DNA from 4 places in the Streptomyces sp. NPDC030798 genome. Region 3 is predicted to be linked to each of the others. Evidence: riboswitches for the same ligand, from Rfam matches in the RefSeq annotation. Region 3 holds a riboswitch; each other region holds the start of a gene.
What was found. A riboswitch is a leader RNA that binds a small molecule or an ion and turns the genes downstream of it on or off. The one in region 3 is predicted to bind cyclic di-AMP.
Positions count from the first base shown of each region.

Region 1: linked by a shared signal. The riboswitch ahead of ACZ404_RS33605 (transglycosylase SLT domain-containing protein) and the one ahead of ACZ404_RS26335 (transglycosylase family protein) in region 3 are both predicted to bind cyclic di-AMP.
Region 2: linked by a shared signal. The riboswitch ahead of ACZ404_RS21935 (C40 family peptidase) and the one ahead of ACZ404_RS26335 (transglycosylase family protein) in region 3 are both predicted to bind cyclic di-AMP.
Region 4: linked by a shared signal. The riboswitch ahead of ACZ404_RS28730 (M23 family metallopeptidase) and the one ahead of ACZ404_RS26335 (transglycosylase family protein) in region 3 are both predicted to bind cyclic di-AMP.

Region 1 covers NZ_JBVIDR010000019.1:125,963-133,546, forward strand. Annotated here, with positions in the region: gene fahA (fumarylacetoacetase) at 1-926, opposite strand, end outside; gene ACZ404_RS33590 (carboxylate--amine ligase) at 1,177-2,448, shown strand; gene ACZ404_RS33595 (FAD-dependent oxidoreductase) at 2,494-3,696, shown strand; gene ACZ404_RS33600 (HAD family hydrolase) at 3,899-4,711, shown strand; gene ACZ404_RS33605 (transglycosylase SLT domain-containing protein) at 4,799-5,287, opposite strand; cyclic di-AMP (ydaO/yuaA leader) riboswitch at 5,291-5,470, opposite strand; gene ACZ404_RS33610 (polyprenyl synthetase family protein) at 5,997-7,007, shown strand; gene ACZ404_RS33615 (LolA family protein) at 7,307-7,584, shown strand, end outside.
Region 2 covers NZ_JBVIDR010000009.1:188,553-196,136, reverse strand. Annotated here, with positions in the region: gene pcrA (DNA helicase PcrA) at 1-1,807, opposite strand, end outside; cyclic di-AMP (ydaO/yuaA leader) riboswitch at 2,071-2,240, shown strand; gene ACZ404_RS21935 (C40 family peptidase) at 2,248-3,504, shown strand; gene ACZ404_RS21930 (tellurite resistance/C4-dicarboxylate transporter family protein) at 3,585-4,541, shown strand; gene ACZ404_RS21925 (hypothetical protein) at 4,519-4,872, opposite strand; gene ACZ404_RS21920 (C40 family peptidase) at 5,307-6,359, shown strand; gene ACZ404_RS21915 (LuxR C-terminal-related transcriptional regulator) at 6,421-7,152, opposite strand; gene ACZ404_RS21910 (ATP-binding protein) at 7,149-7,584, opposite strand, start outside.
Region 3 covers NZ_JBVIDR010000012.1:99,523-107,106, forward strand. Annotated here, with positions in the region: gene ACZ404_RS26315 (Ppx/GppA phosphatase family protein) at 1-625, opposite strand, end outside; gene ACZ404_RS26320 (DUF501 domain-containing protein) at 622-1,227, opposite strand; gene ACZ404_RS26325 (FtsB family cell division protein) at 1,257-1,733, opposite strand; gene eno (phosphopyruvate hydratase) at 1,872-3,167, opposite strand; gene ACZ404_RS26335 (transglycosylase family protein) at 3,445-4,119, opposite strand; cyclic di-AMP (ydaO/yuaA leader) riboswitch at 4,124-4,293, opposite strand; gene ACZ404_RS26340 (transglycosylase family protein) at 4,470-5,510, opposite strand; gene ACZ404_RS26345 (cytochrome P450 family protein) at 5,660-6,949, opposite strand; gene ACZ404_RS26350 (nucleoside triphosphate pyrophosphohydrolase) at 6,946-7,584, opposite strand, start outside.
Region 4 covers NZ_JBVIDR010000014.1:78,395-85,978, forward strand. Annotated here, with positions in the region: gene ACZ404_RS28705 (aspartate aminotransferase family protein) at 1-745, shown strand, start outside; gene ACZ404_RS28710 (helix-turn-helix domain-containing protein) at 813-1,436, shown strand; gene ACZ404_RS28715 (DUF6126 family protein) at 1,433-1,555, shown strand; gene ACZ404_RS28720 (tyrosine-protein phosphatase) at 1,563-2,360, opposite strand; gene ACZ404_RS28725 (alpha-galactosidase) at 2,533-4,605, shown strand; cyclic di-AMP (ydaO/yuaA leader) riboswitch at 4,914-5,074, shown strand; gene ACZ404_RS28730 (M23 family metallopeptidase) at 5,078-5,992, shown strand; gene ACZ404_RS28735 (SGNH/GDSL hydrolase family protein) at 6,159-6,944, shown strand; gene ACZ404_RS28740 (TetR/AcrR family transcriptional regulator) at 7,021-7,584, opposite strand, start outside.

The sequences.
Region 1 (7,584 bases), on a different contig from region 3:
AACGGCGGTTCGGACACCACATGGCCGTTGATCGCGACCGAGATCCGCAGGTCGTAGCCGCCGGGCTCGATCCCGGGCGCCGAGTCGTCCAGGTAGGGCAGCAGCGGGTGGGTGCGCTCGGGCGGCGCCACGCGCGCGTGCTCCAGCGCCTCCAGCGGTGTGATCCACGCCGACACCGACGTGGCGAAGGACTTGCCGAGGAAGGGGCCGAGAGGGACGTACTCCCAGGCCTGGATGTCCCGCGCCGACCAGTCGTTCAGCAGGCACAGCCCGAACACGTGCTCCTCGAAGTCGCCGAGCGCGACCGGCCGGCCCAGCTCGGAGGGCACGCCCACCACGAAGCCGACCTCGGCCTCGATGTCCAGCCGCACCGAGGGGCCGAACACGGGGGCCGGGTCGGCGGGGCCCTTGCGCTGCCCGGACGGCCGCACGACGTCCGTGCCCGAGACCACGACGGTGCCGGAGCGGCCGTGGTAGCCGATCGGCAGGTGCTTCCAGTTGGGGGTCAGCGAGTCCGCCGCGTCCGGGCGGAAGATCTGGCCGACGTTCCGGGCGTGGTTCTCGGAGGCGTAGAAGTCGACGTAGTCCGCGACCTCGAAGGGCAGATGCAGGGTCACCGACGACAAGGGGTGGAACAGCGGTTCGAGCGCCGACCGGTGCGCCGGTACCGTGACCCACGCCGTCAGCGCGCGCCGCACGTCCGACCAGGCCGTGCGTCCGGCGGCCAGCAGCGGGCCGAGGGTGGGCTGCGCGAGCAGGGAGGCGTACGGCGAGCCGAGGGCGAGGGCCGCGGCGCCCGCGTCGAGGACGTGGTCGCCCAGTCGGACGCCGACCCTCCGCTCCGTGCTGCCGGAGGGCGAGAACACGCCATAGGGAAGGTTGTGCGGGCCGAAGGGGTCGCCCTCGGGGACGTCGAAGGGGGGCATGGGGTACTGCCTCACTCTCATCCAAGCCATGCATGGCGATGCGTTCCATGTGGTCGCGGCACACGTTACGGCCGAGTCGTGGGTCTTGGGCAGTACCCCCGGAGACGCTCGAAAGGTTGCTCGGACAGGGTCTAAAGAGTTCGCAATGTCCGGATAAGCCTTGTCGGAGGCGGCAATTCCGGCTTAGCGTCCTTTGGGGGGACGCGGACGGGGTGGGTCCGCTCCATAGGGGGGACACGTGGGGGGACCCGTGGCCAAAAACGACGTCAGCGCGCCCGTCGACGCGGACCGTGACGTGCCGGGGCTGATCGTCAAGTTCGGCGACTACCCGCTGCACCACGGCGGCGTCGGTGCGATCCGCAGCCTGGGCCGTCTGGGCGTCCCGATGTACGCCATCACCGAGGACGCCTACACACCGGCTGCCTCGTCCCGCTACCTCACCCGGGCGTTCGTCTGGCCGACGACCGGTGCCGAGGAGCCGACCCGTCTGGTCGAGGGCCTGCTGCGCATCGCCCGCCGGATCGGTCGCCCCGCCGTCCTGATCCCGACGGACGAGGAGGCCGCCGTCCTGATCGCCGAGCACCAGAGCGAGCTGGCCGGTTCCTTTCTCTTCCCGCCCGTCGACCCCGGGCTGCCCCGCCGGCTGGCCAGCAAGCAGGGCCTGCACGAGCTGTGCGTGGAACACGGCGTCGCCAGCCCGGCGGCCGCGTTCCCGGAGTCGTACGAGGAGATCGCCGCCTTCGCAGACACCGCCCGCTTCCCGGTGGTGGCCAAGAACCGGGAGGCGTTCGTGCGGCGCAGGCACCCCGCCGTCAACGGCACGACGCGGATCGCCACCCGTGAGGGCCTGCTCGCCCTCGCCCGGGACTGGGGCGAGCGACCCGGTGTCATCCTCCAGGAGTACCTGCCGAGGGAGGAGGCCGAGGACTGGATCGTGCACGCCTGCTTCGACGCCGACTCCGCCCCGCTCGCCCTCTTCACCGGCGTCAAGGTCCGCTCCTGGCCGCCGCACGCGGGCATGACGGCGAACGCGTACGTCGTCGACAATCCGGAACTCGCGGACCTCGCCGCACGTTTCATCAAGCAGATCGGCTTCAGCGGCGTCATCGACCTCGACCTGCGCTTCGACCGCCGCGACGGACAGTACAAACTCCTCGACTTCAACCCGCGCATGGGCGCCCAGTTCCGGCTCTTCGAGAGCGAGTCGGGCGTGGACGTCGTACGCGCCCTGCACCTGAACCTGACCGGCCGGCCCGTCCCGGAGGGTGAACAGCGCGCCGGCCACCGCTACATCGTGGAGAACATCGACCTGCCCGCCCTCCTCGCCTACCGCCGCAGCGGCTACACGACGCCGCACGCGCCGCCGAGGGCGAGCGGGACGGAGCTGGCCTGGCTCGCGGGTGACGACCCGCTGCCGTTCCTCACGATGCTCGCCCGCTTCGTGCGTCCGGGCGCGAAGCACCTCTATCAGCTGTGGCGGACCAACCGCCGCGGCGGCAGCACCAGTTCTGCCACGAAGTAGGCAAGGCCACGAAGGTGGCGCAATGTGTCTCTGGGGAGGGACTTCGTGATTCGACCGGTTGCAGTCATCGGGGCCGGGCCGTTCGGCCTGTCCACCGCCGCCCATCTGCGTGCGCGCGGCATCCCCGTCCGCGTCTTCGGCGACCCCATGGTCAGCTGGCGCGACCACATGCCCGAGGGCATGCTCCTGAAGTCGACCCCCGCCGCCTCCAGCTTCGACTGCCCGCAGCCCGGTCACACCCTCGCCGACTACTGCGACGCGGCCGGCGCCCGCCGCCTCGTGACCGACGAGGACATCATCCCGGTGGAGACCTTCATCGCCTACGGCGAGTGGTTCCAGCAGAAGCTGGTCCCCGGCCTGGAGCGGGTCCGCGTCGTCTCCGTCGACCGGGCCGAGGGCGGCGGATTCGACCTCAAGCTGGACTCGGGGGAGCAGCTCACCGCGCGCGCGGTGGTGGTCGCCACGGGCCTGTCCGGGCTCGCGCACCTCCCGGCGGAGCTGGCCGGGGCGGCTGCCGACGGGCCCACGCCCACGGGCCCGGTCTCCCACAGCTCCCAGCACCACGACCTCACCCGCTTCGCCGGCAAGGAGCTGATCGTCGTCGGGGCCGGCCAGTCCGCGCTGGAGACCGCGGCCCTCGCGGCCGAGGCCGGCGCCCAGGTGCGCGTCGTCTCGCGCGGCCGCGGCCGGGTCGCCTTCGGGGCGCCGCCCTGGGACCAGCCGAAGCTCCGCCCCGAGTCGCCCTTCGGCCGCGCCTGGTCGCTGTGGGCGCTGAGCTACTACGCCGACCCCTACCGCTTCCTGCCCGAACCGGCCCGGCACTACCTGGTCCGCCGGGTCCTCGGCCCGCTGGGCGCCTGGTGGCTGCGCGACCGCTTCGAGGGCACGGTCCAGGTCCACGAGGTGGAGCGGGTGCTCGGCGCCGAGGTCGCCGACGGCGCCCCGGCCCTCACCGTCCGCACCCACGGGGGCCGCACCGAGCGGCTCACGGCGGACCACGTCATCGCCGCCACCGGCTACCACGTGAACATCGCCGCGATGGACTTCCTCGGCCACGAGCTGCGCACCCGGCTCGCGGTGAGCAGGGGCGCTCCCCGGCTCGGCGCCGGATACGTCTCCTCCGTGCCCGGCCTGTACTTCACCGGACTGCCGGCCGCGTCCTCCTACGGCCCGGTGATGCGCTTCGTCTGCGGCACGGAGTTCGCCTCCCCGCGGCTGGCCAAGCACCTGGCGGCCGCACACGGCTGAGCCCCGCGGCGGGCGGCCGAAGCCCTTTCCGGTACGGCCGCCCGCGCACGGCCGCCCGCGCGCAACCGAGGCGGCGTGGCCGGAATTCCCTGCCGGGGTACTGCCATCAAGGGGCCGGCGCACCCCACTTGGGCCCTGTCAGCACACAAGTCCGGGAAGAGCGGGGTGAGTCGGCGGGGCCTGCTCTCCGTATTCTCTGATCATGGCCGCACCTCCCGCATACGCACTCATCGCCACCGACCTGGACGGGACGCTGCTGCGCGGCGACGACACCGTCTCCGACCGGTCGCGCGCCGCCCTCGAGCAGGCGGCGCGGGCCGGGGCCCGGCACCTGGTGGTCACGGGCCGGCCGGCCCCGCGGGTGCAGCCCCTGCTGGAAAGCCTCGGCTGCACGGGCCTGGCGGTGTGCGGGCAGGGCGCGCAGGTCTACGACGCCGGCGCCGACCGCCTGCTGTGGTCGGTCCGGCTGGACCGGGAACTGGCCGAGACCGCGCTCGGCAAGATCGAGGCCGAGGTGGGGCAGGTGTACGCGGCCGTCGACCAGGACGGTGTGGACGGGCTCACGCTCATCGAACCGGGCTACCGGATGCCCCACCCGACCCTGCCCGCCGTGCGGGTCGACCGTCGCGCGGAGCTGTGGGGCGCGCCGATCAGCAAGGTGTTGCTGCGCCATCACACCCTCTCCGACGACGCGTTGGCGGCGGTCGCCCGCGCGGTGGTGGGCTCCCTGGCGACCGTGACGATGTCGGGGCCGGGGACGGTGGAGCTCCAGCCGTGCGGGGTGACCAAGGCCACGGGGCTGGCGCTGGCCGCCGAGCACCTCGGCATCGCCCCCGGGCGGGCCCTCGCCTTCGGCGACATGCCCAACGACATCCCGATGTTCCACTGGGCCGCGCACGGCGTCGCCATGGCCAACGCCCACCCCGAACTCCAGGCGGTCGCCGACGAGATCACGGCAACGAACGAGGACGACGGCATCGCCGTCGTCCTCGAAAGACTGTTCCCGACCGGTTGACCGAACCATCGACCGACTGACCGGAATATCAGTAGCAGCCCGCCACGGGCGCTCGGAGCCCCACTGTCGGGGGCCCGTCGGCCCCGGTCAGTAGGCGCCGAACACGTTGTCGATCGACCCGTAGCGCGCGGCCGCGTAGTTGCAGGCGGCGGTGATGTTCGCGACCGGGTCGTAGATGTCGTACGACGTTCCGGCCACGTGGTACGTGTTGAACGTGGGGTCGATGACCTGCAGCAGGCCCTTGGACGGGATGCCCTTGGCCGCGTTGGAGTCCCACAGGTTGATGGCGTTGGGGTTGCCGGAGGACTCGCGGATGATGTTGCGGTAGATGCCGTGGTAGGTGCCCGGGATGTGCTTCTCGGCCATGATCGCGAGGGACTCGCGGATCCAGCCGTCCAGGTTGTTCGGGTATCCGGCCGGGGTCGTGGAGGCCGTCGTGGCGGCCGGGGTGGCCGCGGAGGCGCTGGTCGCACCGATGAGCGGGAGGGCGAGCACGGCGGCGCCGGTGCCGGCGACGGCGAGCGTGCGCAGCAGGCGGTGGGTGCGGGCGCGGCGGGGCTGAGCGGCAGCAGGCATGGCGAAGTTCCTCTCCGTCGCCTGCGAGGTGAGCTGTCGGGTTCGGGCGGGGAGGTGCCCGGCCGTGCCCCCGTAAGGAGGCACGACTTCACCCCTAGCCGTTCCGGTACGGCGTGTGCCGGCCGGTCCGGCGGCTTACCTGGGTCCCCCGCTCCTGCCGTACGGATGAGTCCGTCGATGGGTGATGCCAGACGCGGCAGGATTCGGCGTCCGTCTGGCGTGGCGGGAACGTATGCGAGAGCACATGTCCGGAACAAGTACTGGATTCACACAACGCGCTACTTGACCTTGGTCTGAGGCATTTGAGGCACTTGATCCTTTGCGGTTGCCAAGGCTCAACTCGCCGACGCCACAAGGTGAAGAACGTGTGAGGAGGGGTCGGACGCACCGACGGGTCCGCGTGACCCACTTCACGAAATGGCAAATTACTCTAAATCAGACATGGGCGATTTGCGTTTCGGCTCGCCGGGGTGGAGTCGCAGGTCGGCCGGCCTTCGGGTGTGCCTTGTGGCGTTGTGCTAAGTCGGTAAATATGTGTTCATACCGTCCGATCAAAAACATAACGGTCGTGATCCGATACCGCCCAGGCTGGACCGGTGGGCGCTATCGGTGATCGAAACAGGACCGGATACGCTGACTTGAGTGATGGCAGCGACCTATCGACAAACCGTGTAATCGCCAGCAGACACCAGCAGACAGGAGACCCCTCGTGACCGTCGTCGGGCCGTTCGGGCTGAGCGTGCGGGACCAGGCTCTCGAAGCCGATGTCCAGGCCGGATTGACGGCTGTCGAGGAAGGCTTGCTCGAGGCCACCAAGAGTGAGGTCCCGTTCATCACGGAGGCCGCACAGCACCTCGTACGGGCGGGCGGGAAGCGGTTCCGGCCGCTGCTCGTGATGCTCGCGGCGCAGTTCGGCGACCCGTACGCGCCGGGGGTCGTCCCTGCCGCGGTGGTCGTGGAGCTCACCCACCTGGCCACGCTGTACCACGACGACGTCATGGACGAGGCCTCCGTGCGGCGCGGCGTGGACAGCGCCAACACCCGCTGGGGCAACTCCGTCGCCGTCCTCACCGGCGACTTCCTCTTCGCGCGCGCCTCCCAGATCCTCGCCGACCTCGGCCCCGAGGCGGTCCGGGTGCAGGCCCTCGCGTTCGAGCGGCTGGTCACCGGGCAGATCCTGGAGACCGCGGGCCCCTCGGACGGCCGCGACCCGGTCGACCACTACCTGGACGTGCTCGGCGGCAAGACCGGCTCCCTGGTGGCGGTCTCCTGCCGGTTCGGCGCGATGATGTCCGGCGCCGACGAGACGGTCGTCGACGTGCTCACCCAGTACGGCGAGCGGCTCGGGGTCGCCTTCCAGCTCGCGGACGACGTTCTGGACATCGCCTCCGACTCCCACGAGTCCGGCAAGACCCCCGGCACCGACCTGCGCGAGGGCATCCCGACGCTGCCCGTGCTGCGGCTGCGCGAGCGGGCCGCCCGCCTGGGCCTGCCCGAGGACGCGGCGCTGTGCGAGCTGCTGGACTCCGACCTCACCGACGACGCCCGGCACGCCGAGGCGCTGGCCGCGCTGCGCGCGCACCCCGCGCTGGAGCAGGCCCGCCGGGACACCGTCCGCTACGTCGAGGAGGCGCGCTCCGCGCTGGCCCCGCTGCCGGAGTGCGACGCCAAGGCGGCACTGCTCGAACTGTGCGACGCGGTGGTGCACCGCGCCGGCTGACGGCCCCGCCCTTCATGGGCGGCATGCCGCGTCCCTCCGTCCCGCGCTGACCGGAGCCCAGAGGCCCCCCACCCGTGGCGTCCCCCCACGACCCCTACGGGTCGGGCGAGGCGTCGGCCCCGTGTGTCATACCGCAGGCGTACACGGAGTTGGCCCCGAGGTCTGACGCTTCCTCACGGCCGATTTGGTGAGATGGAAACCACGGAAATCACCACTCCTCACCGATTCGGGTGAGAATGGCGGCTCAGGTGGACCAGTGTGTGGGGGCAGCCGCCGCCGACGACGGAGGTAAGGCACAGATGGCACCGTACGAATCCGAGGACGCAACGGCCGCCGCGCAGGAGGAGGGGGACCTGCACTCCGGACGCCGCAAGGCCGCCCGGTACGTGGTCCCGGTCGCGGTGGTGGGAGTGGCGGCGGCCACGATCGGGCTGGTCCCGGCGCTCGCCGACTCCGGTGACCCCGACCTGCCCAGGATCAGCGCACAGCAGCTCATCGACAAGATCGCCAAGTCGGACGTGCAGCAGCTGTCGGGCACGGTCAAGGTCAGCACCGACCTCGGCCTGCCCGACCTCGG
Region 2 (7,584 bases), on a different contig from region 3:
CCTGTTCGAACTCCAGGGCCACGGCCGCGAGTTCCTGGAGGTTCTCGATGCGGGTCTCGTCCTGCGGGTCGGTGGAGTTCTGCAACTCGGCCAGGTAACCGGTGCGTTCGAGTATGGCCTCCAGGACGGTGGCCGGTCCGGCGCCGGACTCCACGATCGTCCGCAGGTCCTCCATCAGCGTGTTGAACCGCTTGACCGCGTTGGTGGAACGCGCGGCCATGCCGTACGCCTCGTCGACCCGCTTCAGGGCCTGCGAGAAGCTGATCTTCTCGCGCTGGGCGAGGGCGTCGATCATCGCCTCGGCGCGGTCGCCGATGCCCCGCTTGGGCACGTTGAGGATGCGGCGCAGCGGCACCGAGTCCTCCGGGTTGGCCAGCACCCTCAGGTAGGCCAGGACGTCCCGGACCTCCTTGCGCTCGTAGAAGCGGACGCCGCCGACGACCTTGTAGGGCAGGCCCACCCGGATGAAGACCTCTTCGAAGACACGGGACTGGGCGTTGGTGCGGTAGAAGACGGCGACGTCGCCCGCCTTGGCCTCGCCCGCGTCCGTGAGGCGGTCTATCTCCTCGGCGACGAACTGGGCCTCGTCGTGCTCGGTGTCCGCCACATAGCCGGTGATGCGGGCGCCTTGGCCGGCGTTGGTCCACAGGTTCTTCGGGCGGCGGGACTCGTTGCGCTCGATGACCGCGTTGGCGGCGGACAGGATGGTCTGCGTGGAACGGTAGTTCTGCTCCAGCAGGATCGTCGTCGCGTTCGGGTAGTCCTCCTCGAACTGGAGGATGTTGCGGATCGTCGCGCCCCGGAAGGCGTAGATCGACTGGTCCGCGTCACCCACGACGCACAGCTCGGCGGGCGGCAGGTCGTACTCACCGGGCGGTACGTCCTCGTCGTACCCGCCCGTGCCCACCAGCTCCCGGACGAGGGCGTACTGGGCGTGGTTGGTGTCCTGGTACTCGTCCACCAGGACGTGCCGGAAGCGTCGGCGGTAGTGCTCGGCGACGTCCGGGAAGGCGCGCAGCAGATTGACCGTCGTCATGATCAGGTCGTCGAAGTCCAGCGCGTTGGCCTCGCGCAGGCGCGACTGGTACAGCGCGTAGGCCTGGGCGAGGGTCTTCTCGAAGCCGTCGGTGGCCTGGGCGGCGAAATCCTCCTCGTCGATCAGCTCGTTCTTCAGGTTGCTGATCTTGGCGCTGAAGGACTTGGGCGGGAAGCGCTTGGGGTCGAGGTCCAAATCGCGGCAGACCAGGGCCATCAGGCGCTTGCTGTCCGCGGCGTCGTAGATCGAGAACGACGACGTGAAACCGAGCTTCTTCGACTCCCGGCGCAGGATGCGCACGCACGCGCTGTGGAACGTCATCACCCACATCGCGTTCGCGCGCGGGCCGACGAGGTGCTCGACGCGCTCCTTCATCTCGCCCGCGGCCTTGTTGGTGAAGGTGATCGCGAGGATCTGACCCGGGTGCACATGCCGCTCGGCGAGCAGGTGGGCGATGCGGTGGGTGAGCACACGGGTCTTGCCGGAGCCGGCACCGGCGACGATGAGCAGGGGGGAGCCGGCGTGGACGACCGCGGCACGCTGGTTGTCGTTCAGCCCCTCCAGCAGCGCCGCCGTGTCGATCGCGGGGCGTGGGGCGCCGTCCCGGTAGTACCCGTCCCGGTCCGGCGGCACGTCGAACTTCCCGCCGAACAGATCGTCCGGAAGCGGCTCCGGAGCATGATCGTCCTCGGGCGGCGGCGGGGGTTCCTCCTCGCGCCCGCGCGGGGGCTGGAGGTCCGCCAGGAAGCTGTCGTCAAAGAGGCTGCTCATCGCTCTCCGAGTCTAGGGCGCCGCACCGACAACCGTTCCGCGACCCGGAAACCCGGCCGATTCCAGGGGCCGGTCGATCGCCTTCGCTTCCGCACCTTCCGGCTGCTCACGCTGCGGAGGCGGTTGCTCACCTGCGTATGAAATACGGCTCCGGTCACGAAAACGTATCGGACATATGCCGCTCCAACCTTCACAGAAGTCACACCAGTTGGCTAGGTTTCCGTCAGGTCGTGCGACCCCTCTCCGGCGAACCTCGCCGGGCCGCACGGCCTCCGCCGAGTCCGGCACGCCCGCAGGCAGCCGGAGCCGGGGACCCACCGATCCTGGGGTGAATCGGCCGACTCCCGCCCGGGACGACGCCGTAGGGCAACCCTTCCGAACCACCCGCCCGAACCCGACAGCTAACCCGGTAGGCGGCCCATTGGAAGGAGTCGCCTCCCTTGGCGTCGCACCGCAAGCCGCGCCCCGGCGGATCCCTCGCACCGGGTCTGCGCACCCCGGCCCTCGCCACCGCCGCGTTCACCTCCGTGGCCGTCCTGTCCCAGACGGCCGAGGCCGCCGTCCCCGCCGGCGACGGCAGGCCCAGCATGGAGGAGATCGAAAAGAAGATCGACGAGCTCTACCGCCGGGCCGACTCGGCGGCGGAGGGGGCCACGACGGCCACGCGCGCGGCGGCTGCCCGCCCGACAGCCCGGCAGCAGGCGCGCACGGAGCCCCCGCGCGAGGAGGGCCCCCGGCGCCCCGGCAGGCGCGCCAAGGCCCGCGAGGGGCTGGCTCCGTTCACCGCCGGCCCGGACCGGGCCGCCTCCCTCCTCGAGGAGTATCCGCAGGACCACTTCGCGCAGAACCGGGTGATGAACCGTCTCGCCTCGCGCGTGAAGGACGCGGCTGAGCGGGGGAAGGGCGTCACCCCCGAGCGCGGGCACGTCCCCGGAGGCGCCGAGACGCCGGCCGCCGACGCGCCGTACGACGTCAGGGCCGCCAAGGCGGTCGTGCAGCGCAAGCTGGTCACCGCGCGGGCTCTGCTGTCCCGTGCGACGGGCCAGGGGACGGCGGCGCGTCCGGTGATGCAGGCGGCGGTGCGCCCGGTGGCGCCGTCGGTGGCCCATGCGGTGGTGCAGCCCGCGTCGGGGCAAGCGGTGACGCGGGGCGTGGCCCATGCCGTGGCACAAGCGCCGTCCGCGCCCCCGGTGACCCGGCCGGCCACGCAACCGCCGTCGGCACAGCCGGCGATCCAAGCCGCCGCACAGCCCGTCGTACCGCCCGCCGCACAGCCCGCCCCGCGACCGGCCGAACGTGGGCGGCACCGGGCGCCCGTGGCGCCGGACGCGGGCGCCGCCACGCGGGCCGAGACGGCGGTCGTCTTCGCCCGCGCCCAGATCGGCAAGCCGTACGTCAGCGGGGCCAGCGGGCCGGGCTCCTACGACTGCGCCGGCCTCACCCAGGCCGCCTGGAAGGCCGCCGGCGTCACGCTGCCGCGCACCGCTCCCGCCCAGGCCGCCGTCGGCACCCCTGTTCCGCTCGCCGACGCGCGCGCGGGCGACCTCGTCTTCTTCCACGACGACCACAGCCACGTGGGCCTGTGCACGGGCGACGGAATGATGATCCACGCCCCGCGCCCCGGCGGGTACGTCAGCGAGGAGTCCGTCCACCACCTGGGCGATTCGGTGATCCGCCGCGTGGTGCGGCCGGCCTGAGCGTCCTTTCGCGGAGTTTTCGTGCTCCACGCGCGCGTGCCCTCCGGGTGAGGGCCGCGCGGCTCCCTAGCATCGGGCGCATGCCCGGCAACTCAGGTCTGCGCACGTGGTGGGCGGGGCGTCCGCCGGCGGCGGGAGCCGTCGTCATGGCGACCGGCATCGTGTCCGTCGGCCTGCAGCTGTCGGGCGCCGAGACGGTGTCCCTGGTCTTCCTGGGCCTCGCCTGCGTCGCCTGGCTGGTACTGGCCGCCGCCTTCGTCGCACGGCTGGTGTGGCGGCGGCAGCGGTGGGAGGCCGAGGCGGAGCGTCCGGGCGGGCTCACCGCCGTCGCCGCGACCACGGTGCTCGGCACGCGGTTCTCGGCGCTCGGTCTGCAGACCCTGGCGGAGGCGTTGCTGGCACTGGCGGCGGTGATCTGGCCGGTCCTGCTGTTCCTCGTGATGCGGCACTGGAGGCCGCGCATGCCGGGAACGGTGTTCCTGTGTTGTGTCGCCACACAAGGGCTCGCGGTCCTGGCGGCCACGCTGGCGGCGGCCGGGTCGTTGCTGTGGCTCGCGCATGCCGCGCTGGTGCTCTTCTGGCTGGGCCTGATCCTCTACGGCCTCGCCTTCGCCCACTTCGATCCGCGCCAGGTGCTCGTGGGGGCCGGGGACCACTGGATCTCGGGCGGGGCGCTCGCCATCTCGGCGCTGGCCGGGGCGAAGCTGCTCGCCGCGGACAGCGCGCGGCTGTACCTGTGGAACGACGACGACTGGGACGTACTGCGCAACGTCACCGTCGTGCTGCTCGTGCTGGACCTGACGGGGTACGTGGTCCTGCTGGCCGCCGAGGCCCTGTGGCCGCGGCTGCGCTACGACGAGCGGCGGTGGTCGACGGTGTTCCCGCTGGGCATGACGGCGGCGTCGACGCTGTCGGTCGCCGCCGCCGTGGGCGTCGGGTGGCTCAGGCCGCCGGGCCGGGTACTGACGTGGATCGCGGTGGCGGCGTGGCTGGCGGTCGCGGCCGGCGCGGTTGTCACGTCCAGAGCACGGCGATGAAGATGTTCGCCATGGTCAGCAGGCCGACCAGCCCGAAGAGGGGCTTTTCCACCCGCTCGTCGTCGCGCTTCACGTAGACCAGGCCGAGGATCACGATCAGCACGGCCAGCTTCACGCCGATCTTGATGGTGTTGACGTGGTGGTCGTCGGCCTGGTTGAGGCCGACCAGGGCCACGCCGGTGACCAGCATGGTGAACGCCCCGTGCAGCATCCCGGGGACGAAGCGGGCCGTGCCCTGGCCCATCGCCTTCATCTGGGTGAGGAAACCGCCGAGCAGCGCGGCGATGCCGATGATGTGCAGGCCGACGAAGAGATGGATGAGTACGTCCATGAGCCCGGAGCCTATGGGCACGTCCTGAGGCCGCCGTCACCGCCCCTGCCCCGACGCACCGGTGGAACTCGCACACATCCACGCCATAGCACCACGCCGCGTCCCCCTGCCCGACATTCGACACTTCGGTCACTACGCCGCGTGAAGACGACGACTCCAGCACGGCGATGTGGTCACGTACGGCCACATCTCGACCCGTCGGCGCCAGTTCCGCACACTGCGTTACCAACCCGTCACAGTCGGGCCTAGCGTCCTCCCCCAGGTGACCGGCTCCCCACCGCCGCCCGGGCCAGGGGCGGCAGTCGGCCATCACCGCCGAGAAAGGTCCGGCGGCGGCCCGTTCCCCCTGTGCGGGCCGCCGCCGGACGCTCCGACCGCTCGCTCCCCCGGCGCGGCCGGTCGCGGAAGTCCGACGGAAGGACGTGACGGTCCAGGTGGCAGCGCACCGCAAGCCCCGACAGCGCTCGCTCAGCGGCAACACGGCCCGTACGGCCGCCACCCTCGCCCTGGCGGGCGCGGCCACCGCGACCGCCTTCGACGGCACGGGCAACGCCGAGCCGCAGCTGACGCCGGCGCAGGTGAAGGCCCAGGTGGACAAGCTGTACCAGGAGGCCGAGGCCGCCACCGAGAAGTACAACGGGACGAAGGAGAAGGCGGAGTCGGCCCAGCGGCGGCTGAACGCGCTGCGCGACCAGACCGCCCGCAGGCAGCAGAAGCTCAACTCCGCCCGGGAGGCACTGGGCACGTTCGCGGCGGCGCAGTACCGCGACGGCGGCATCGACCCCGCCTGGCAGCTCGCGCTGTCCAGCGACCCGGACCAGTACCTGGACCGGGCTGCCTTCGCCGAGCGGGCCGGTGAGCGGCAGGCCGGGGCGGTGACGCGGGTACGTGATCAGCTCCGGGAGATCGAGCAGTTGCGCGGAGCCGCCCGCCTCGAACTGACCTCCCTGCGCTCACGGCAGACCGAACTGAAGCGGCAGAAGCGGACCATCACCGGCAAGCTCACCCGGGCGCGCGACCTGCTGGAGCGACTCTCCCCCCGGGACCGCTCGCATCTCGCCGCCGACGACAGCGCGCCGGGCCACGCCTCGGAGGACCCTCGGACCACCCCGGACGGGGCCGGCTCCGCCGCCCCCAATGCCCGCGCCGCGGCGGCCGTCGCCTACGCCTACCAGAAGCTGGGCAGCCCCTATGTCTGGGGCGCGAGCGGCCCGAACGCCTTCGACTGCTCGGGGCTGGCCCAGGCCGCCTACCGGTCGGCCGGCATCTCCCTGCCGCGCACCACCTACCAGCAGATCAACGCGGGCCACCGCGTCTCCCGCTCCCAACTCCTCCCCGGCGACCTGGTGTTCTTCTACTCCGGCATCAGCCACGTCGGCATCTACGTCGGCAACGGCCGGATGATCCACGCGCCGAACCCCTCGGCCCCCGTCCGCCTGGCCCCCATCGACGAGATGCCGTTCGCCGGGGCGGCACGGGTGGCGTGAGACGCCCATGGTCCGCACCCTCGAGCCCCGCACGGGCGTGCGGCGAAGGGGCGCGCAACCGTCACACCAGCCGGCGTGCCGTCGCCCAGCGGGTGAGTTCGTGGCGGTTGGAGAGCTGGAGTTTGCGCAGGACCGCCGAGACATGGGACTCGACCGTCTTCACCGAGATGAAGAGCTGCTTGGCGATCTCCTTGTAGGCGTAGCCGCGGGCGATCAGGCGCAGGACCTCGCGTTCGCGCTGGGTGAGGCGGTCCAGGTCCTCGTCGACCGGTGGGGCGTCGGTGGAGGCGAAGGCGTCCAGCACGAAGCCGGCCAGGCGCGGGGAGAAGACGGCGTCGCCCTCCTGGACGCGGAAGATGGAGTCGACGAGGTCGGTGCCGGTGATGGTCTTGGTGACGTAGCCGCGGGCGCCGCCGCGGATCACGCCGATCACGTCCTCCGCGGCGTCGGAGACGGACAGCGCCAGGAAGCGGACCGGCTGCTCGGCGTCCGCCATCAACGCCGCGCACCGGCGCAGGACCTCGACTCCGCCGCCGCCGGGGAGGTGGACGTCGAGGAGGACCACCTCGGGCCGGGTCGCGGTGATGACCGTGACCGCCTGGTCGACGTCCGCCGCCTCACCGACCACCTCGACGCCGGTCTCGGTGGTCTGTCCGATCTCGGCCTGGACGCCGGTGCGGAACATCCGGTGATCGTCCACGAGCACCACGCGCACGTGCCGCTGCCCGGCGGGGCCGGACCCGGCCGCCTCCGCCGCTCCCGCCGTACCGTTCGCCTCGGTCGCGTCGCTCATGACGTCTTCTCCGCCCTCTCCATCTCCAGCTCGACCTCCGTGCCGCCGCCCGGCACCGCCCGCAGCCGGGCCGTGCCGCCGTTGCGCTCCATGCGGCCGATGATCGATTCTCTGACACCCATGCGGTCGGCGGGTATCGAGTCGAGGTCGAAGCCCGGGCCGCGGTCGCGCACGGACACGAAGACCGTCCTCCCCTCGACTTCGGCGTAGACCTGTACGGCACCGCCGTCGCCACCGTACTTGGCGGCGTTCACCATCGCCTCGCGTGCGGCCTGCATCTGCGCGCCGGTCCGCTCGTCGAGCGGGCAGTCGCCGACCACGACCACCTCGATGGGCACGCCGTGCTTGTCCTCGACCTCGGCGGCGTTGCGCCGCACCGCCTCGGCGACCGTGTCCGGCTCGTCCGCCTCGTCCTTGCCGGTGCCCTCGGGC
Region 3 (7,584 bases):
GCAGCGGGACCGTCTGCTCGGCGAGGTCCAGGGCGGCCTCGATGTCGGCCCTTATGGCGGCGATCTGCTCCTCGGTCGGCGGGTCGCTCACCTTCCCCTCGTGCACCAGGTGCCGTTCGGTCATCCGCACGCAGCCGACGTCCACGGACCGCGCGGCCCGGACGTGGTCGTCCCCGACGACGAACTCGGTGGAGCCGCCGCCGATGTCCACCACCAGGTAAGGCCTGGCGAGGTGGTCCCGGCCGGTCAGTTCCTTCGTGGCGCCCGTGAAGGAGAACTCGGCCTCCTGGTCGCCGGTGATGACCTCGGGCTCGACGCCGAGGATGTCGAGCACGCCGTGCACGAACTCGTCCCGGTTCTCCGCGTCCCGGGAGGCGGAGGTGGCGACGAAGCGGAGCTTCTCGGCGCCGTGCTCCTTGATGATCCGCGCGTACGCGCGGCAGGCGGCGAAGGTGCGCTCCAGTGCCTCGGGGGCGAGCCGGCCGGTGCGGTCGACGCCCTGGCCGAGCCGCACGATGGTCATCCGCCGGTCCAGGTCGACGAGGTCACCCGTCGCCGGGTCGGCGTCCGCGACCAGCAGGCGGATGGAGTTGGTGCCGCAGTCGATCGCGGCGACGCGGGTCATCGGGCGTCCCCCTCGACCGGCCTGGAGGCGAAGTGGCCCTTGCCGTCCTCCGTCGTCTCGACCTGCCAGTCCTCGCCGGACGGCGGGCCGGCGGGCGTCACGCACGGGCCCTTGCGCCACCACTCCGGCAGCATCGCGAGCGCCTCGTCGCCGAGCGGGTTCACGCCGGGGCCGGCGGCCAGCGAGTGCGCCACCAGCACGTGCAGGCACTTCACCCGGTCCGGCATGCCGCCCGCGCTCGGGAAGCCCGCCAGCACCTCGATCTCGTCCCGGCGCCGGATGTAGTCCTCGTGCGCCGCGCGGTAGGCGGCGGCCAGTTCGGGGTCGCGCTGCAGCCGCTCGGTCATCTCCTTCATGACGCCGTCCGCTTCCAGCGTGCCGATCGCCGAGGCGGCGCGCGGGCACGTCAGGTAGTACGTCGTCGGGAAGGGCGTGCCGTCGGGCAGCCGGGGCGCCGTCTCCACGACGTCCGGCTGACCGCAGGGGCAGCGGTGCGCGATGGCCCTGAGGCCCCGCGGCGGGCGGCCGAGCTGCTGCTTGAAGGCCTCGACGTCCGCGTCGGTGGGCTCGGTGCGCGGGGTGGGCGGCGGAGGGGTTTCCATGACTGCTTCTCGCGTGGCTTTCTGTCGGTTCACTGGTCGGAGGCGTCGGACTTGTCGACCCCGTCCCAGACGTTCGTGTACCAGGGCCGGCGGGCGGCCCGGAGGTCGGCGCGGGACTGCTTGGCCGCGCCGGGGTCGATGACGACGTAACCGGTCTCGCCGGGCATCACATAGTGCAGCCGGCGCCGGATCTGCTGCTCGGCGTAGGCGTCGTCCTGCCAGCGGGCCTTGAGGTCGCGCAACTCCTCGACCCGGGCGCGCGCCTGCTGCCGCTGGCGCTGCAGGTCGGCGATCTCGGCGCGCTGCGAGACGTACTGCCGCATCGGGTAGGCGAGCGCGACGATCAGCGAGCACAGCACGAGCGCGAGCAGCGCGGCGCGCCCGGTGAGCCGGGAGCGGCGGGCCTGCCGTTTGGTCTGGGAGCGATAGACCCGGGCCGCCGTCTGCTCGCCGAGCAGCCGCAGCCGGGTCGCGGTGGAGAACCGGTCACGGTCCTTCACGGCCATCTTCCCCGCCTCCCGTTCACACGCGCGTACGTCCCCGCACACGGTACGGGACCGGGTGCGGGGACGTACGGACGACTGGCCATGACGTGGCCCGGGCCGGCTCAGCCCTTGGGGATCTGGACGTTCCCCCTGCTGTGCCTACTGGTTCGCAGGGCGAAACCGCGGGAAGGCGCTGCGGCCGGCGTAGACCGCCGCGTCGTCGAGGATCTCCTCGATGCGCAGCAGCTGGTTGTACTTGGCGACGCGCTCGGAGCGGGCCGGGGCGCCGGTCTTGATCTGGCCGCAGTTGGTGGCGACGGCCAGGTCGGCGATGGTGACGTCCTCGGTCTCGCCGGAGCGGTGGGACATCATGCACTTGAAGCCGTTGCGCTGGGCGAGCTCGACGGCGTCCAGGGTCTCGGTGAGCGAGCCGATCTGGTTCACCTTCACCAGCAGGGCGTTGGCGGTGCCCTCCTCGATGCCGCGGGCGAGGCGCTCGGGGTTGGTGACGAACAGGTCGTCGCCGACGAGCTGGACCTTGTCGCCGAGCTTGTCGGTGATGACCTTCCAGCCGGCCCAGTCGTCCTCGAACAGCGGGTCCTCGATGGAGACGAGCGGGTAGGCCGCGACGAGCTCCTCGTAGTACTCCGTCATCTCGGCGGCGGAGCGCTCCTTGCCCTCGAAGAGGTACTTGCCGTCCTTGTAGAACTCGGAGGCGGCGACGTCGAGCGCGAGGGCGACCTGCTCGCCGGGGACGTAACCGGCTTCCTTGATGGCCTCGAGGATGAGGTCGAGGGCGGCGCGGTTGGAGTCGAGGTTCGGGGCGAAACCGCCCTCGTCGCCGAGGCCGGTGGACAGGCCGCGGCCCTTCAGCACCTTCTTGAGGGTGTGGTAGACCTCGGTGCCCCAGCGCAGCGCCTCGGAGAAGGACTCCGCGCCGATCGGGGCGATCATGAACTCCTGGATGTCCACGTTGGAGTCGGCGTGCGAGCCGCCGTTCAGGATGTTCATCATCGGCACCGGCAGCAGGTGCGCGTTCGGGCCGCCCAGGTAGCGGAAGAGGGGGAGGTCGCTGGCCTCGGAGGCGGCGTGGGCGACGGCCAGGGAGACGCCGAGGATGGCGTTGGCGCCGAGGGAGCCCTTGTTGTCGGTGGCGTCCAGGTCGAACATGGCCTGGTCGATCAGGCGCTGCTCGGTGGCGTCGTAGCCGACCAGCTCCGGGCCGATCTGCTCGATGACGGCGAGGACGGCCTTCTCGACACCCTTGCCCTGGTAGCGGTTCGGGTCACCGTCGCGGAGCTCGATGGCCTCGAAGGCGCCCGTGGAGGCGCCGGACGGGACGGCGGCACGCCCGGTGCTGCCGTCGTCGAGGCCGACCTCGACCTCGACCGTGGGGTTGCCTCGGGAGTCCAGGATTTCCCGGGCTACGACGACGTCGATGGACGGCACGAGCATCTCCTTCTTGGATGTGACGCTGAGAGTGCGCGGCTGGTGTGCCGTGCGACTAGAGCCTAACCGTCCCGGGGGCGTCGGCCACCGACCGACCGTCCCGTGGACAGAGAGACCGTACCTATTGTTCCCGGTCGGAACAAAGGGGGGATGCGGGGGTCGCACGGAGGGGCCGCGGGAGGGCCCATGAAGGAACCCGGAAAAAAAGACCCCACCCCGGCGCGTACGGGGGAACACGCGCCGGGGCGGGGAGCCCGTGGGGGACGGGCGGGGCGGCCGCCGCTTACTTCAGGTGCAGCTGCTGGCCGGGGTAGATGAGGTCGGCGTCCTGGACGATGTCCTTGTTCAGCTCGAACAGCTTCTTCCAGCCGCCCTGGACGTGGTGCGCGGCGGCGATGGTGCTGAGCGTGTCACCCTTGACGACCTTGTACTCGCCGTCGCCCTTCTTGACCTTCTTGCCGGTCGGGGTGGTGACGGTCTTGCTGCTGCTCGCGGCCGGGCGCTCGGCGGAGCGGGAGGCGGCCTGCTGGTCGGTGGAGCGGCTGGTGGTGTTCGTCGAGGGAGTGGCGGCCGAGCCGTTGTAGGCGGCGCTCGACAGGCCCTTGCCGCAGACCGGCCAGGCGCCCTTGCCCTGGGCGGCGAGCACCTTCTCGGCGACGGATATCTGCTGGGCCTTGGTGGCCTGGTTGGCCTGGGGGGCGTACTGGGTGCCGCCGTACGCGGCCCAGGTGGAGGCGGAGAACTGCAGACCGCCGTAGTAGCCGTTGCCGGTGTTGATGGACCAGTTGCCGCCGGACTCGCACTGGGCGACCGCGTCCCACTCGGAGGCGGTGGCGGCGGAGGCGTTGCCGGCCGCCATCAGCGGGGCGGCGACGGCGGCGCCGGTGACGCCGGCGAGCGCGATGGCCCGGGTGGCCTTGGACGGACGACGGTGCTTGCCCTTGCCGGTGAACAGCATGGATCGATCCCCTCACCGACGCCTGCGAGGTGAGCTGTCGGGTTCGGGCCGGTTGAGTTGCCCGGCCGTGCCCCTCGTGTGAGGCACGGCTCCACCCCTAGCCGGTCCAGCGTCAACCGCTGGGCCCGGCACCTACCTTGGGTCCCCCGCTCCTGCCTACGGCGCATGATGCGACGACTGTTCCCGGGCGGCCGCTGGCAGGATTCGGCGTTGCGGCTGCCGGGGCTCGTGGTGACGAGCGGTCCTGACCGTAGACACGTGATCGAGGGAATTTCAAAGACGATCAGGGCTTCTGAGACTCATCCCACACTTTCGCCAAATCGGACATCAGGCGCGAATCAGGGCGTCAACTACCTCTGCTTATCGCCCGTTTCGGCACCGACTCGCAGGGTCTGACCGGCACTGATGTGGTTCGGGTCGGTCCCGATGACGCTCTTGTTGGCGTCGTAGAGCGCGCGCCATCCGCCGTCGACGTCAAGGGAGTCCGCGATGGAGGCGAGGGTGTCGCCCTCGCGGACCGTGTAGGCGCTCGCGTCGGTGGCGGCGTGACGGCCGGAGGAGGTGGCATTCTGACCGTTTGTCACGCTTTCGTCCGCACGATCACCCCGGTGACGTCCGCCACTGCTGAGCGCGCCGGTGTCGACGAGACTCCAAGAACCTCCGCTCTGCCATGAATTGTCCGAGTCGTCCGTCGTGGGATCCGTGGCGGCGGACCCGTCGCCCTGCGCGCCCCCGGAGTCGGGCGAGGTGGACTTGTCGGACTTGTGGGCGTCTGCCCCCTTGCCGGAACTCGAGTCCTTGGTGGAGCCGGAGTCCTTGCTCGCACCCGGGGACGGCGTGGTGGCCGTGTCCGAGGAGGAGTCGGACGAGGAGGACGAATCCGGCAGGCCGGACGAGTCGGAACTGTCGGTCGAACCGCCCGCGGTGCCGGAGTCGGAGTCCTGTCCGCCCGCATGCGAGGAGTCGGAACCGGAGTCCGAGCCGCCGAGGCCGGTGTCGACGTCCACGGAACCGGAGTTGGAGGTGAGGCCGGCGGTCAGGGCGCAGGTGGCCCAGGGGGTGGTGCCCCGGTCGGCCAGGATCTTCTCGGCGATGGAGATCTGCTGCGAACGGCTGGCCAGGTCGGCGGTGTCGGCGTACTGGGTGCCGCCGTACTTGTCCCAGTCGTCCTGCGATATCTGCAGGCCGCCGTAGTAGCCGTTGCCGGTGTCGGCGCTCCAGGAGCCGCCGCTCTCGCACTCGGCCACCTTGTCCCACGTGGTGCCGTCGGCCGCGTTGGCGCTCGCGGCGCCGAGCAGCGGGATGGCGATGGCGGAGCCGGTCACTCCCGCCGCGACGAGGAGGGCCGGGGCCTGACGGGGGCGACGGTGACGACCGTTCCCGGAGAGCATGCGGAAGCCTTTCGTGCGACAGCAGGAGCGGCGCGGCGGGAGACGCTCGCCGCCACGCTGATGGGTGAACGTATCCGCAGACGATCACTTGTCACAAGTTAATGCCGCGCAGATCACGTGAAGATCACAGAGTTGAACGTCTTTCATGTTTACGGTTGTACGGTCTTCCCGGCGGCCGGGGTGAACTCCACCGGGAGCGTGCGCAGGCCGCGCATGATGAGCCCGCCGCGCCACCGCAGCTCCGCCGGATCGGCCGCGAGCCGCAGGTCCGGGAGCCGGGTCAGGAGGGTGGCGAGCGCGGTCTGGCCCTCCAGGCGGGCGAGCGGGGCGCCGAGACAGTAGTGGATGCCGTGGCCGTAGCCGAGGTGCTGGTTGTCCCGGCGGGCGAGGTCCAGGAGGTCCGGGTCGGCGAACCGCTCCGGGTCCCGGTCGGCGGCGGCCAGGACGACGAGGACGGGGTCGCCGGGCGCGATGTCCTGTCCGCCGATGCTGAGCGGCCGGGTGGCGAACCGCCAGGTGGCCAGCTCCACCGGGCCGTCGTAGCGCAGGAGTTCCTCGACGCCGGTCTCCAGCAGGCCCGTCTCCCCGGCGGCCAGGGACTGCTGCAGCCGGCGCCGCTGCCCGGGATGGGTGAGCAGGGCGTAGGTGCCGTTGCCGATGAGGTTGACCGTCGTCTCGAACCCGGCGAACAGCAGGATGAACGCCATCGCCGCGGCCTCGTTCTCGGTGAGGTGCTCACCGTGGTCGGAGGCGCGGATGAGACCCGAGATGAGGTCCTCGCCGGGGGCGGGCTCGGCGGGCAGGGCCCGGCGCTTCCTGTGGATCAGCTCGGCCAGGTAGCCGCGCATCTTCTTCACCGAGCGGGCGACCCCGCCCCGGGGGCCACCGCCGTGCCGGATCATCATGCCCGCCCAGTCCCGGAAGTCGTCCTGGTCCTCGCGCGGGACGCCGAGCATGTCGCAGATGGCGTAGATGGGCAGCGGGAAGGCGAATTCGTGGATGAGGTCGGCGCGACCCCTCGCCGCGAACCCGTCGATGAGGCCGTCGGCCAGCTCCTGCACGCGCGGCGCGAACTCGGCGACCCGGCGGGGCGTGAACGCCTTGCTCACCAGCCGCCTGAGCCGGGTGTGGTCCGGCGGGTCGATGTTGAGCAGATGGGTCATCAGCTCGGCCTTGCGCTCGCCCGGAATGCCCGTCTTGCCCTTGGCGTGCGCGGGCTCGTCGTGATGCTCCGGGTTCTTGCTCAGCCGCTGGTCGGCGAGCGCCTGCCGGGCATCGGCGTACCGCGTGACCAGCCAGGCCTCGACCCCGCTCGGCAACCTCGTCCTGCGCACCGGCGCGTGCTCGCGCAGCCAGGCGTAGGCGGGGTAGGGGTCGGCGGCGAACTCCCAGGTGAAGAGCTCGGGAGCGGTGCTGTCGGGCAGGGGCTGGTCGGTCACTCCTCGACGGTATCCGGCGCGGGGTGGGCCTCCGCGTCCCGGTGGCGGTCGCCGTCGGCCGCGCGTATCGCGCCGGGCGCTGCGCCCTCGGCCTCTCGGATGGCGTCCCGGTACGCCCGGGCCGCCGCTCTCAGGGCCGCTTCCGGATCCACGCCCTCGGCCTCGGCGCGGGCCGCCAGCGCCAGCAACCGGTAGCCGATGCCGTCGCCCTGCGGGAGTGGCACCTCCAGGCCGGCCGTCCGGGCGCGGGAGGCCAGCTTGGCGGTGAGGGCGAGGCCGGGCTGGCCGAGGGGGACGCCCTCGGTGACCGAGGTGCGCCGCTTCTCCTCGGCCTTGGTGCGCAGCCAGTGCTCCTTGACGTCCTCCGGGGTCTCGGCCTGCTCCTCACCGAAGACGTGCGGGTGGCGGTGGATCAGCTTGGCGACGATGCCCCCGGCCACGTCGTCGATGGAGAAGGGGGTGTCGGGGTGCTCCTCGGCGATACGGGAGTGGAAGACGACCTGGAGGAGGACGTCGCCCAGCTCCTCGCGCAACTCCTCGCGGTCGCCGGCCTCGATCGCCTCGACCAGCTCGTACGCCTCCTCGATGCCGTACTTCGCCAGGCCCTGGTGGGTCTGGCGGGAGGACCAGGGGCA
Region 4 (7,584 bases), on a different contig from region 3:
ACCGCCCGGCTATCTGCGCGCCGCCCAGGAGCTGCTGCACAAGCACAAGGCGCTGCTCATCGCCGACGAGGTGCAGACCGGCCTCGGCCGCACCGGCGACTTCTACGCCTACCAGCACGAGGACGGCGTGGAGCCCGACCTGGTGGCCGTGGCCAAGGCGCTCTCCGGCGGGTACGTCCCGGTCGGCGCCACCCTGGGCAAGGACTGGATCTTCAAGAAGGTCTACTCCTCCATGGACCGCGTCCTGGTCCACTCGGCCAGCTTCGGGTCCAACGCCCAGGCGATGGCCGCCGGGCTCGCCGTGCTGTCGGTGATGGAGAACGAGCAGATCGTCGCCGGTGTGCGCACCACCGGGGAGCTGCTGAAGTCCCGGCTCACCGCGCTGATCGACCGGTACGAGCTGCTCGCGGACGTCCGCGGCCGGGGTCTGATGATCGGCATCGAGTTCGGCAGGCCCTCCTCGCTGAAGCTGCGGGGCCGCTGGGCCATGCTGCAGGCGGCCCGCAAGGGCCTGTTCGCCCAGATGGTCGTCGTACCGCTGCTGCAGCGGCACCGGATCCTCACCCAGGTCTCCGGCGACCACCTGGAGGTGATCAAGCTCATCCCGCCGCTGGTCCTCGACGCGGCCGACGTGGACCGGTTCGTGGAGGCCTTCACCGCCGTGATGGACGACGCCCACAGCGGCGGCGGGCTGGTGTGGGACTTCGGCAAGACCCTGATCAAGCAGGCGGTGGCCAACCGCTGAGACCCGCCCGCTTTGCCTCTGAGGCAACGAATTTGCCGCTCGGGCAAGGCTCGGGCTGGATGGAGGCATGAACGCCTCGAACGCCGCGCCGCCGGCGGACCAGGGCGACGACCTGCCCGCCGTGGCGCCGCAGCTGCGCGCCCTGCGCCGGCGCGCGGGTCTCACCCTGGAGGCCGCGGCCCGCACCGCCGGACTCTCGCCGGCCCATCTCTCGCGCCTGGAGACCGGCGGGCGCCAGCCCTCGCTGCCGATGCTGCTCGCGCTCGCCCGTATCTACGGTACGACCGTCTCGGAGCTGCTCGGTGAGACGGTCGCCGACCGGGACGCCATCGTGCGCGCCGCCGACATGGAGCCGACCCGGGCGGGCGGCTGGACCTACTTCCAGGCCGGCGCCTCCGGGCGCGGCATGCAGGCGCTGCGCGTGCGCGTGCCGTACGGCACGCAGCGCGACATCGTGCGCGTGCACCCCGGCGAGGAGTGGCTCCACGTCCTCCAGGGACGCCTGCGGCTGCGCCTCGGCGACACCGCGCACCTGCTCGCGCCGGGCGACAGCGCCCACTTCGACTCCCTGACCCCGCACCGGCTCGCCGCGGAGGACCACGACGGCGTCGAGCTGCTGTTCGTCCACACCCTGCTGCAGAGCCCCACGGCCGCGCTGTGCCTGGGCCCGCCGACCGGAGAGCTGCCATGAGCGACTACGAGACCAGGTTCCCCCGCTCCCTGTGGGTCCGGCTGATCATCTACATCGCCGTGGGCCACCTGTTCGCCGCGTTCCTCTACCTGCTGTTCGCGGTGGGTGCCAAGAGCTGATCCGCCGTCAGTCCAGCAGTCGCGCGCGCAGCCGCTCCCGGGTCTGCGGGGCGAGCCCCAGGCCCTCGGCGAAGTAGGTGTCGAACCCGCCCCAGCGTTCCTCGATGCTGTCGAACGCCGCCTGCAGGTATTCCGCGCGCGCGTCGAAGAGCGGGCTGAGCAGCTCCATCACCTCGGGTGTGTAGGCGGTGTCCGGGCTGCCGTTGCGCCGCACCTTGTAGCGGCGGTGCTTGGCGTTGGACTCCAGGTAGTCGGCGACGATCGCGTCCCGCTCCACACCTACCGCGAGGAGGGTCACGGCTATCGAGATGCCCGCCCGGTCCTTGCCCGCCGCGCAGTGCATCAGCGCGGGCACGCTGTCCTCGGCCAGCGCGTGCAGCACCCGCGAGTGCTCGGCGGTGCGCTGCGTGACGATCGTCCGGTACGAGGTGATCATCCGGTCCGCCGCCCTGCCGTCCGCGAGGATGTCGCGCAGCTGGTCCAGGTCGCCGTCGCGGACCATCTTCCAGAACTCGGCGCCGTCCGCCGGGTCGCTCAGCGGCAGGTTCACGTTCCGCACGCCGGGCAGCTCGACGTCCGGGCCCTCCAGCTTCTGGTCGGCCGCGTTGCGGAAGTCGAAGACCGTGTGCAGGCCCAGGGAGGCGAGGAAGGCCGCGTCCTCCTGCGTCGCGTGCGCCAGGTGGCCGCTGCGGAACAGCACTCCGGGGCGCACGCGCCGGCCGTCCACGGTGGGCAGGCCGCCCACGTCACGGAAATTGCGCACTCCGGCCAGCTGGGGCTCGGTCGACGGGACCTGTTGCGTCACGGGTGCTCCTCCCGGTCGGCCCCGTCGGCGCGGTTCGTCGGCGGGCACTGGCCTCGACGATACGACATCGATTACCTGGGGCAATGAGTTGTCCACAGGCGTTGCCACCAGGGGCGTCAGGGTCGATGATGTTCGCACTTGCGCGGATCTGTTGACACCTGTGAGGCTCTTCGTGGTGAACGTCGCCGAAAACGGTCGTACCTGGCTCCTGTCGGGGCCCTGCAGCAGCTACGCGCTGCATCTCACCGAGGCGGACGAGCTGCTGCACCTCCATTGGGGACCCCGGATCGCGCTCGCCGACGCCGAGGCCCTGGCGGTGAGCCCGCTGCCCGGCTACTGGCCTTTCGAGTCCCCGCTCGACGGCCGCGAGGAGTACCCCGTCGAGGGCGGCCCCCGTTTCGTCCGCCCCGCCCTGTCCGTGCGCACCGACGAGCGCCGCGGCACCGAGTGGCGCTTCACGGCGTACGAGACCGACGGCGACGAGCTGCGGCTGCGCTTCGACGACGACGGGCTGGCGATCACCCTGCACTACCGGATGCGCGGCGACGTCGTCGAGCGCTGGGTGAGCCTGGAGAACGGCGGCCACGCGCGCGTGGAGCTGCTGCGCGCCGACGCGGCCACCTGGACCCTGCCCGACCGCGAGGGCTGGCGGCTCTCCCAGCTGCACGGCCGCTGGGCCGCCGAGTCCCGGCTCACCACCACATCCCTCACCTACGGCGAGAAGGTCATCGGCAGCCGGCGCGGCCACACCGGTCACCAGCACTTGCCCTGGGTGGCCCTCGACACCGACGCCACCGAGGAGCGCGGCGAGGTCTACGGCTGCGCGCTCGGCTGGTCCGGATCCTGGCGCATCGCCGTCGCCCAACTCCCCGACGCGCGCGTGCAGATCACCGGCGGCGCCGGCTACGACGACTCCGGGCTGCTGCTGCTCGAGCCGGGGGAGTCGTACACCACCCCCGTCTTCGCCGGCCTGTGGAGCGACGGCGGCTTCGGCGGCGCCAGCCGCACCTGGCACGCCTACCAGCGGGCCCATGTCGTCCCGGACGCGGACCGGGACCGGCCGGTGCTGTTCAACTCCTGGGAGGCGACGTTCTTCGACATCTCCGAGGAGCAGCAGGCCGCCCTCGCCCAGCGTGCCGCCGACATCGGCGTCGAACTGTTCGTGGTCGACGACGGCTGGTTCGGCGCCCGCACCAGCGACCGCGCCGGCCTCGGCGACTGGACGCCCAACCCGGATCGCTTCCCGCAGGGCCTGAAGCCCCTCGCGGACCGCGTGCACGGCCTCGGCATGCAGTTCGGCATCTGGGTCGAGCCCGAGATGGTCAACCCCGACAGCGACCTGTACCGCGCACACCCCGACTGGGTGCAGTACCAGCCCGGACGCACCCGCACGGAGCTGCGCAACCAGCTCGTCCTCAACCTCGCGCGCGAGGACGTCCAGGAGTACCTCTGGGAGCGGCTGGACACCCTGCTGTCCAGCGCCCCGATCGACTACGTCAAGTGGGACTTCAACCGCTGCTTCACCGACGCCGGCTGGCCCGGGGAGCCCTACCCGCAGCGCCTGTGGGTCGACCACGTCCACGCCCTGTACGCCCTGCTGGACCGGCTGCGCGCCGCCCACCCCCAGGTCGCCTTCGAGTCCTGCTCGGGCGGCGGCGGCCGGATCGACCTCGGGGTGCTGAGCCGCACCGACCAGGTGTGGACCTCCGACAACACCGATCCGCTGGACCGGCTGGCGATCCAGCACGGCTTCACCCAGATCCACCCCGCGCGTGTGATGGCCGCCTGGGTCACCGACAGCCCGAACACCCAGCTCAACGGCCGGGTCAGCTCTCTGCGTTTCCGTTTTGTCAGCGCCATGGCGGGCGTTCTCGGCGTCGGCGGCGACCTCACCGAGTGGACGGCGGAGGAACTGGCCGAGGCGCGGCGGTGGGTGGAGCTGTACAAGGAGATCCGTCCCGTCGTGCAGCGCGGCGACCTGTACCGGCTCAGGCCCCCGTCGGGCGGCCTGAGCGCCGTGCAGTACGTCCTCGGGGACGAGACGGTCGTCCTCGCCTGCCTCCAGGCCCAGAGCCACGGCGAGCCGGTGCCGGCGGTGCGGCTGCGTGGACTCGACCCGACGGCATCGTATGAATGCCGCGAAACGGGCGAAGTGCATCGGGGGGCCGTGCTGCTGCACCACGGGCTGCGCACCGGACTGCGCGGCGACCTGGATGCGACGGTTCTCCGCCTGCGCCGTATCTGAGCCTTCTGTCCGAATCAGCGCCTTCGTTCCAACTCGTTCCGGAATAAGGAGAGCGGGCGGCAGTGTGCGTGAGGAGCGTCATATCCGTGACGGTCGGTGGCGCGTCATGTGCACGTAATTTCGGTGCCCGTGCAGGGCGTTGACAGAAAGAAGGGGACGGGAATTCACGGAGGGTGACCGTGAATTCCCGAATCCGATCTTTTGGAACGCCAACTCCTGGAACCGGCCGCTTGTTCAGCTGCGTCCCGCTCGCTTACCTTCGCCCCCAATCCGGACGGAACGCCGAATCCTGCCGCCGCCCGGACCTCCCGCACACATGACCCGTGCCCGGCAGGAGCGGGGGACCCACAGGTACGACCGCCTGTCCCGGTCTCCGCGACAGGCTCAGGGGTGCAGCCGCGCAGCCCGCGGCCGGACAGCTCCCGTCCGAACCCGACAGCTCACCTCGCAGGCGCCGGAGAGGAATGCAGCCATGCCCGCGAAGGGTAAGCACCGCCGCCCCAAGGCCCCGCGCCTCACCCGCTCGATCGCCGCCGCCGGAACCGGCGGCGCCGCACTCGCCCTGCCGCTCATCGGGGCCGCGGGCGCGCACGCCGCCCCGGCGCAGCCCGTCTCGTCGAAGACTGTCTCCTCGAAGACCCTGCAGTCCCTGCAGGCCGCCGAGCGGACGACCGGCACGAAGACGGCCGCGCAGCAGGCCTCCGGGGCGCGCACCTACACCGTGCAGGCCGGCGACTGCCTCGCGAAGATCGCCGACGAGCAGCATGTCGACGGCGGCTGGCAGCGGCTGTACGAGGACAACCGGCAGGCCGTCGGCTCCGACCCCTCGCTCATCCACCCGGGCCTGAAGCTGACCCTGGGCGGCAAGGCCGCACCGGCACGGACCGAATCCGTCATGCCCGCCACGCCCGCGAAGCCGTCGCCCGCCAAGGCCCAGGCGGCCCCGGCCCCGCAGACCGCCCAGGCGGCCCCCGCCACCGGCTACACCCTCCCGGTCACCGGCGCCACCATCGGCACCGGCTACCACGTGCCCGGCAGCATGTGGTCCAGCGGCTACCACACCGGCGTCGACTTCGTCGTCCCGACCGGGGCGCCCGTCAAGGCCGTCGCCGCCGGCACGGTCGTCACCGCGGGCTGGGGCGGCGCGTACGGCAACCAGGTCGTCATCAAGCTGAACGACGGTCACTACGCCCAGTACGGCCACCTCTCCCAGCTCTCCGTCTCGGTCGGCCAGACCGTGGCCGAGGGCCGGCAGCTCGGCCTGTCCGGCGCGACCGGCAACGTGACCGGCCCACACCTGCACTTCGAGATCCGTACGACGCCGTCCTACGGATCCGACATCGACCCGGTCGGCTACCTGCGCGAGCACGGCGTGGCCGTCGGCTGAGGAGGCCGGCCCGGTCTGTCGGCCGGATGCCTATTCCCGGACGGTGCCTGTCCGGGAAGTGGCTTATCTCACCGTCCGTCAACCCCTTATTACGGTCGCGTAAGTCACATCGCAAGGTGAATCATGGTCCGACGTGGCAGACGATTCGAAGAGTGACAACAGATCAGTGATCGGGTCGTACGTGGCGGTGGGGGACAGCTTCACCGAGGGCGTCGGCGACCCCGGCCCCGACGGGGCGTTCGTCGGCTGGGCCGACCGGTTCGCGGTACTGCTCGCGGACCGGCGCCCGGAGGGCGACTTCCGGTACACCAACCTCGCGGTCCGCGGGAAGCTGCTCGACCAGATCATCGAGGACCAGCTTCCGAAGGCCGTCGAACTGGCCCCGGACCTCGTCTCCTTCTGCGCGGGCGGCAACGACATCATCCGGCCCGGCACCGACCCCGACGAGGTGGCCGAGCGCTTCGAGCGGGCGGTGGCCCGGCTCACCGCGGTGGCGGGCACCGTACTCGTGACGACCGGATTCGACACCCGTGGCGTGCCCGTGCTCAAGCATCTGCGCGGCAAGATCGCCACCTACAACGGGCACGTCCGCGCCATCGCCGACCGGTACGGCTGTCCCGTGCTCGACCTGTGGTCCCTGAAGTCCGTGCAGGACCGCAGGGCGTGGGACGACGACCGGCTGCACCTCTCGCCCGAGGGGCACACGCGCGTGGCACTGCGCGCCGGCCAGGCACTCGGCCTCGAGATCCCGGCCGATCCCGAGCAGCCCTGGCCGCCGCTCCCGCCCCGCGGCGCCCTGGACATCCGCCGCGACGACGTCCACTGGGCCCGCGAGTACCTCGTCCCGTGGATCGGCCGCCGACTGCGGGGCGAATCCTCCGGGGACCACGTGACGGCGAAGGGCGCGCTGTCCCCGGAGGACATCAGGATGCGGATCGCCCCGGTGGCGTGAGGTCCGCTCGCCCCGGTCCCCAGGTCCTGGAGGTTGCGGACCGCCCCGTGCCGCGGCTGTCGCGGCACGGGGCGGTTCACCGCCCTTGCGCGGTCAGCGCCTCCCGGGTCAGCCCGAGTTCCCTCGCGAGGGCGTCGTCCACCCACTCCTGGGCCCGTGAGCGCGGTATCGACCCCGGATACGACGTCAGCTGCACGGCCAGCCCGTCGAGCAGCGCGGTGAGCCGCAGCGCCGCGCCCGCCGGGTCGGGGCACGTGAACTCCCCGGCCGCCGCGCCCTCGGCGAGGACCTCGGCGATCGCCGCCTTCCACTGCTGGTCGAGATCCCGGGTGACCTCACGCAGGGCGGGCTCGCGCAGCGCCACCGCCCAGCCCTCGATCCACAGCCGCCAGCCCTTGGCCTGTCCCGTCGGCGCGTACCAGCGCACGGCCGACCGCAGTCGGCGCAGCGCGGAGGTCCGCCGGCCCAGCAGCCCGCGCAGACGGGCGAGATCGCCCTCGGCCGCGTACGTGAACGCGGCGGCGACCAGCTTCTCCTTCGTCGAGAAGTGGTACAGCACCAGCGCGTTGCTCACGCCGAGTGCGGAAGCGACGTCGGCGATCCGGACCGCCGCCACGCCCCGTGCCTCGATCTGCTCGAC